2 regions of the Lysinibacillus sp. OL1 genome follow, and region 2 is predicted to be linked to the other one. Evidence: riboswitches for the same ligand, from Rfam matches in the RefSeq annotation. Region 2 holds a riboswitch; the other holds the start of a gene.
What was found. A riboswitch is a leader RNA that binds a small molecule or an ion and turns the genes downstream of it on or off. The one in region 2 is predicted to bind cobalamin.
Positions count from the first base shown of each region.

Region 1: it holds a riboswitch for cobalamin, as region 2 does, so the genes downstream of both, EW028_RS06565 (hypothetical protein) here and nikA (nickel ABC transporter substrate-binding protein) in region 2, are expected to answer to the same signal.

Region 1 is NZ_SJDS01000002.1:439,896-443,704, reverse strand. It holds gene EW028_RS06575 (PH domain-containing protein) at 20-400, shown strand; gene EW028_RS06570 (GNAT family N-acetyltransferase) at 565-1,332, opposite strand; cobalamin riboswitch at 1,546-1,729, shown strand; gene EW028_RS06565 (hypothetical protein) at 1,956-2,711, shown strand; gene EW028_RS06560 (elongation factor G) at 2,859-3,809, opposite strand, start outside.
Region 2 is NZ_SJDS01000002.1:260,274-264,082, forward strand. It holds gene nikB (nickel ABC transporter permease) at 1-189, opposite strand, end outside; gene nikA (nickel ABC transporter substrate-binding protein) at 261-1,877, opposite strand; cobalamin riboswitch at 2,027-2,219, opposite strand; gene metE (5-methyltetrahydropteroyltriglutamate--homocysteine S-methyltransferase) at 2,367-3,809, opposite strand, start outside.

The sequences.
Region 1 (3,809 bases), 180 kb from region 2:
GAGCGAAAGGGGACAGATAGTGGGCTTATTTGATGGATTGATCGGCAATGCAAGCGAGGTGAATTTAGAAAAACTACAGGAGGAGGTCCATAATTTATTAATTCCAAACGAGACAGTCAAGAACGCCTATAAAATTATTAGAGACACGTTTATTTTTACCAATAAACGATTAATCCTCATTGATAAGCAAGGAGTGACTGGCAAGAAAACAGAGTATCATTCCATTCCCTATAAAAATATCGTTCATTTTTCAGTCGAAACAGCTGGAACATTTGATTTAGATGCAGAGCTTAAAATATGGGTGTCTGGCAGTCCATTACCGATTCAAAAAAACTTCAATAAGGCGACAAATATTTATAAGGTGCAAAGCGTCTTAGCACAGTATGTTTTGGGGACGTAATGAAGGTGCTAATAGTACATGTGCACAACCAAAAGCCCGCAGATTTGCGAGGCTTTTCTGTCGTGCCAGGAAGGGGTCCGGTGTAACGGATTTTAAATCAGCTTCATGATTACGGTAAGCTCGAAAATACTGTCAAGTGTAAATAAGAGCGCCTTGGCGAAGTTTTATTCAAATACAATCATTTCTCCGACTTCTTTAAACCCGAAGCGTTTATAAATATTTTTTCCATCCTCTGATGCCTGTAAGACTACGGGCTTTTGCTTATCGATTGTTTGACTGAGTAGGAATTGAAACATCTCACTGCCATAACCCTTGCCCCTATACGCATCTTTTGTCATCACATCATAAATCCCATAGCTATGTTTACTGTCGATTAATAATCCCGTAGCGATAGGTACTTCATTTATACAACCAATAAACATGCGAGCATTTGATGCTAGTTTTTCCTGTGAGAATTGATGAAAGTAAATTTCTAATGCATCTCTTTCTGCTGTTTCTCCAAATAAACTTAGAAAAACTTCCTTATATTGTAGAAGCTCTTCCTTGTTACTTACTTCTGTGATGGTAAGATAATTGGAAATTCGTGGACCTGTGTGAAGTGTATGGTCAAGCTTCATCATCATATTTCGCTCAGCTTCCTGTAAATTGCAGTCTTTTATCAGCTGTAGCCAATCATCGCTTAGATAGTTGACATCCACCCACGTGCTGAAGGGGAGCTTATTCACAATGAAATGATTAATCCTTTGTTTAAGATGATTTTCCTTATGAATTATAGGCGATTTCGCTACTAACAAATTAAATGTATCAGTTGGAATATTTGTATTGGCTATGACAAAATGAGCTTCCTCTATAATTTGTCCAGAAACGGCTCGAGTAAATAGTTTCATTTTTTCCTCTAAATTACTCGTTACTAATTGTTGACTTGTTTTCATATTTTTCATCCTTCCACTATTAGAAGTACACTATCTTTCATTATAAAGTCAATGAAAGATAAAAAATACGCAGTTCACCTTTTTTATATCCCGCTATAACTTTATTAGTAGTTTGGAAAATATTATGATATTTGACTTTAGAAAAACACTACTTTACAATTGATTTTAGTAATCTAATAGGAATGTGGAGTACACTCGATTCCTATGACAACTGAATAGCGTGTAGTAATAGGTGTAAATTGCGTGCAATTTGCTTAAAAGGGAAGTCGGTGTGAATCCGACACTGTCCCGCAACTGTAAATGTGAGCGACTTTTCAGCAACCACTGTCAAATGATGGGAAGGGGAAAAGTGGCGATGACCATGAGTCAGGATACCTGCCTGTTACGAGTACACACCATAAACCTACGAGGAATAGGAGGTGGCATGTTGACAAAACAGAATGCTCTGTTCGTCACAGTACGTCAAACGCCCATAGTAAATGAAAGGGTTCATAATCGAACTCGTTCACACATACTTAGGGTTTGTTTGGCATTGTGTGATGAAAGAAGATAAAATGAAGGATTTCCTCAAAAGTAGGGAGTCCTTTTTGTTTTGAAAATATGTACGCAAAGGGGATGCACGTATGACAAATATTCATGTAACGACAACGTTGGAAACGCCTTATGAAGATCTGAACATTTGTAAGCAACCACGCACAGAAGTTGCCAAGAAAGCGAAAACAAGAATGGTGGTCGAGTCTCTGATCGATCAATTATTAGCAACGAAGCTGATTCGCAATGATCGCTTCTTTGAGCAAATCTTATATAATAAAGAAATTATTTGGATACAAAATGGGGATGTGGACGGTCATCTTTTAGCGAAAGCAGCCATAGCAGATGAACTAAAAACAAAGACGAATAGTTTTATGATGTACATGCCGACCAATCCGATTGTCTATGAGGTCAAAGGAGAAGCGTATCACTTAATTACGCGCATTGATTCTACACGCGCAAAGCCCAACCTCGACCGTCTATCATTGGAGCCCAAGCCTGTTTTAAGTGCCGCTCGTGTCAATGACTTATTATGCTCGATTGTCATGCGCTTTTACGAAACATATTTATATGATTTAGCATCTCATCATGACAAACTCATTGCATTTGTGCAGCAGGAATATGCCCAATTTATTGAAGCGGTGCAAGCGTTAAATGATTATCATTTCAACTGGCATCCACGTGGCAACGGTCACGAGCTTTTACTGCAATTAATTGATCATCTACAACTATTAAAAAGTCAACCTGGTAAGGTACTCATTGATTTTACGAACAAGCATGACTATGTAATAGTTGAACCCGCATATTTGTTGGACAATCCAACAAAGAAAGCTGTCGGTGCACTATAAAAACAAGCCCTCCATTTTTTGGAGGGCTTGTAATATCTTATTGTAGGGTAGAGATATATTGATGCCCAAGCAAGAAATACCCGCGCTAGAGCGATGGATACCCGTGGAAGCCGAGGAAATACCCGAAGCGAGCAGGCTCATCCCATCCTACAGGCAATGCATGGCTGCCTGTGCTTCTTGCCATGGAACCGAATATCCTTTGCCCTTAGCACAAAAGATACTAGAGGAACTATACTCAGGGTCGGCATTTTTATCGTAGCCAATCTGTGCAATCACATCCTCTGTATTATGGCACACATCATAGCCATCAAATTGGAGTGTGAGTGCACCTTTCCCATTTGTATAGGCGGCAAAGGTTGTACTGTAGCTCATTAAAGTGGCAACAGGTGCACGACCTGTTAGGATAACATCCGTTTCGGATAAAATCGGGTCATCGAACGTGCCAGCTGCTTGCTGAATATCAGTCATCATACGACCGATAAAGTCATTTGAAGCTTTCATTTTAAAGCGATAATAGGGTTCAAGTAGGACATTTTGTGCCTGCTCCAGCCCCTGACGCAGGGCACGGAAACTGGCTTCACGGAAATCTCCCCCCGATGTATGTTCATTGTGCCCGCGACCTGTTAGAAGTGTAAAATGAATATCTGTTACAGGGAAGCCTGTCAGTAGCCCATGATGGTCACGCTCAAACAGATGCTTTTCAACAAGGCGCTGATTGCCTACAGATAAATGATCGGCATGACAGGCATTGGTGAAGGTATTACCTGTTCCACGTGGATTTGGCTCCATTAATAAATGAACTTCTGCATAATGCTTGAGGGGCTCGAAATGACCATAGCCCGTTACGGTCGTCGCAATGGTTTCCATGTATAAAATTTGCGGCTCACCAAAGGAGACAGCTAATGAAAAACGCGTCATTAATACCTCTGTCAGGACCTCCAATTGAATGGCACCCATAATATGCACATGGATTTCCTGAAATTTTTCCTGCCAGACCACACGCAAGGACGGCTCTTCTGCTTCGAGTAACCGGAAAATCTGTAGCACTTCCTTGATATGCTGATCACCCTCATATTGAACCTTTGCCTGTAAAGTTGG
Region 2 (3,809 bases):
TCCCAGTTCCTCACGTAATGCCTGAATGGCTTCCTCTGTTGGCGCAACCCTTGCCAAACGTAGTATGACTTCAGCAGGCTCTACAGGAACAAAACGAATAAATACAAAGGTTAGGATGGAAACGCCTAATAAGACAAAGGGCAATGTTAAAATTCTTTTTAAACAAAAGATCCATGTTGATTCATACATGCTGTCACTTCCTACTCAATCCTATGATAAAGAGAGAGCTGTCTCTGCTAGACACACTCTCTCCTCCACTTTTATTTTTCTTTAGCCATTTGTGCATAAGGTATATCATATTCAGATGCACGTGGTGCAAAATCCTTTAGAGATGGTTGATAAATCACATTATTTGTTTCGTAAGAAATAGGGTAAAAGAGTGCCTGGTCATGAAACATCGTTAAAATATTCGTGTAAAGCTGCACGCGTTCCTGTTCATCTGTTCCTACTAATAATTGGTGAATTTTCGTATCGATTTCTTTGGCGTTTGCTAGGCCTAATTTCGCCTCGTACACACCACTAGCATTTGGTGTAGCTGATTCATTTGCAAAGCTATGTGGATCTGTAGGTGGTCCATTGGTACGCCAGAAATTAATATCCACCTGGTCATCCATCAATTTTTGAAGACCGACCATTACATCTGCCCCTTCTAAATTCAACTGAACGCCAATTTTTGCGAGTTCACCTTGCATTAATTCTGCCATTGGTTTTTGAATTGCATCGGATGCAATGTAAATCAAATCTAAAGACAACAGCTGTCCGTTTTTTGAACGAATTTTTTCACCCTTAGGTAATAACCACCCTGCCTCATCTAGCAATTGTTGGGCTTTTTCTGGATTGTATACAATAGGTGCTAAATCTATATTGGCATAAGGAATCGCATCCCAGAACAATGTGTTCGCTACTTTTTCCGTACCATGTGTAATACTGTCGACCATTTGTTCCTTATTAATAGCATATTGAATGGCTTGACGTACCTTTAGCTCAGATAATGGACCAGATTGTGTATTGAATAGCAGTGCTTTCGTAGATAAAGGCTCAGAGGTAGCAGTTTTGTATTTGCCACTGTCTTTTAAATACGTATAGTTATCTAAACTAATAATGCCACGCCCATAAATTAAATCTAATTCTTCGTTTTCAAATGCTAATGAAATAGATTCTGAGTCAGGAATAATTTTTACTTTTATTTGTTCAACTAGTGGTTTTTCTCCCCAATAGTTTTCATTGCGACTAAATAATGCATATTCGTCCTTTTTGTATTCAGTTAATACCCAAGGGCCTGTTCCAATCGGTGCTTTGATAGAATCTTGCGTCATATCATCCTTTGGGAATCCGTTATCCCCTAAAAAACGGAAAGGTCTGACGAAGGCAAGTTCGTTTAAGACTGGATAATAAGGCTCATCCAATTGCAGACGAATTGTAAAATCATCTACTTTTACAACCTCTTTCATGTGGTTAACCATGCCCATCCAAGAATGCATGTCTCGATTCGCTAAAACGGCGTCAAAGTTACGAATGACATTATCTGCATTAAATACAGTGCCGTCTGAATATTTCACGTCTTTTCTTAGATGGAAAGTATACGAAGTTTTATCCTCAGAGATGTCCCAGCTTTCGGCGAGCTTAGGCGTAACAGTACCATCATCATTGTATTCCACCAAGGATTCATAAACCATTGCTTGGGCAGTCATTTGATTCGGTAAATATGTATGAGGATTCAATGGACCGACATCTAATGGCCAGCCAATCGTTATTATTTTTTCATCTGTTTGGTTTGCTGAGGTCTTTTCCTTTTCTTCATTCGTGCCTGTACAGCCAGCAAGTAAACTGAACGTCAGGACAAGCAGGAAAGGAAGTAAATACTTTGTCAATCTCATTTTCTGTCTCCTATCTCTATTCGTAGTACAAATACATCTACTTGTTGAAGAAGAGAAGGCATAAAAAAACCTTATTCTAAAAAAGAATAAGGACAGAAAAACCCACGATGAGCAAGTCTCCATCCATCTCCCTATCTTTCGTAGATCATCAATGAATCTTCTTACAAGCAGGCATTCTGGCTCATGAATCATCATTTTGTTTCACCTTCCCAAGTACTCACTCAGTGGTATTTGAAACAAAACTCCTCATTTACAGCTGCGGGACAGCATGGGATTTTCACCCATTTTCCTTTTAATTGAATGAAAGACGATTTCACTCAAACTTGTAATGATTGCTATGAAATTAGTAATAAACATAACATGCTCGCCTGTTCACGTCAATTTTACTTTCTGAAGATAATATATATATCGACGTAACATAAAAAGACTAGGGATTTACCCTAGTCTTCGTTATTGGAGAGTAGATGTAGTAGATTAAAAATCATTTCGTTAGCTTGATGTAGATTGTTGTACAGCTTGACGCAACGTTTTAGTAGCAGCAACCATATTCGCTAAAGCTGCAACGGTTTCATCTTCTTTTCTCGTTTTTAAGCCACAATCTGGATTCACCCAGAATTGATAACGGTCCAGCACCTGTAGACTATCTTTCATAATAGCGAGCATTTCATCCTCGCTTGGTACACGAGGGCTATGAATATCATAGACGCCTAAGCCAATTCCTTTTTTATAGGGCTGTACTTGTAGTGAGGTAATAAGTTCCCCATGACTTCGTGATGTTTCTATGGAAATCACATCTGCATCTAGTGCGCTAATTGGTTCGATGAAATCATTAAACTCACAGTAACACATATGTGTATGGATTTGTGTTTCATCTTTGACACTAGATGTCGCAAGCTTAAAGGAATTGACAGCCCACTCTAAGTAAGCCCCCCATTCCTCCTTTCTAAGCGGTAAACCTTCTCTTAACGCTGGCTCGTCCACTTGAATAATTGATATACCTGCGTTTTCTAGTGCTTCCACCTCTTTACGGAGTGCTAATGCAATTTGATAAGCGACATCTTTACGGGACAAATCATCTCGCACAAAGGACCAATTTAATATTGTTACTGGCCCTGTCAGCATGCCTTTTACAAATCGCTTCGTTAGGCTTTGGGCATAGGCGGATTCTTTTACGGTAATTGGTGAAGCCCATGCAACATCTCCATAAATGATCGGAGGCTTCACACAGCGTGATCCATATGAAACAACCCACGCTTTCTCTGTAAAGGCAAAGCCAGTCAGCTTTTCACCGAAATATTCGACCATATCTGTACGCTCAAATTCACCATGAACAAGTACATCGATATCTAATTCCTCTTGTATGGAGATCCAGCGCTTTGTTTCGTCTTCTAAAAATGTTTCATAGGCTTCATTCGATAATTGTTTCTTTCGCCACGCATTACGATTTCTTTTCACTTCATCTGATTGCGGGAAGCTACCGATTGTAGTTGTTGGAAACAGCGGTAATCCTAAGGCTTGTTGTTGGATCGTTTGTCGCTTCGTAAAATTACTGTGTCGTTCAAAATCTTGCTTTGTCACAGTTTGAACGGCTTGATGAATTAACTTATTTTGGCGGATTGGATGTTTTTTTAGAGCCTCAATCGCCTTCATACTTTCTGAAAAATTATGTTGTAAGGAACCATCTTTATCTCGTCTATATTTAGTCAGCCCCGTGATTTCTATGATTTTCTCATCTGCGAAGGCCAGAGACTGCTTTAAAACAGGGTCAAGTTCATTTTCAAGAGAGGTTGTGATTGGAACGTGCTGTAGGTTACTTGATGGTTGAATCCATAGTTCAGCAGCATGACTTAGCTGTTCAATGGCTTGAATTGTCGCATTGACCTCCGCCAGGTTTGAACGCCAAATATCACGGCCATTCACAACCCCTATTCC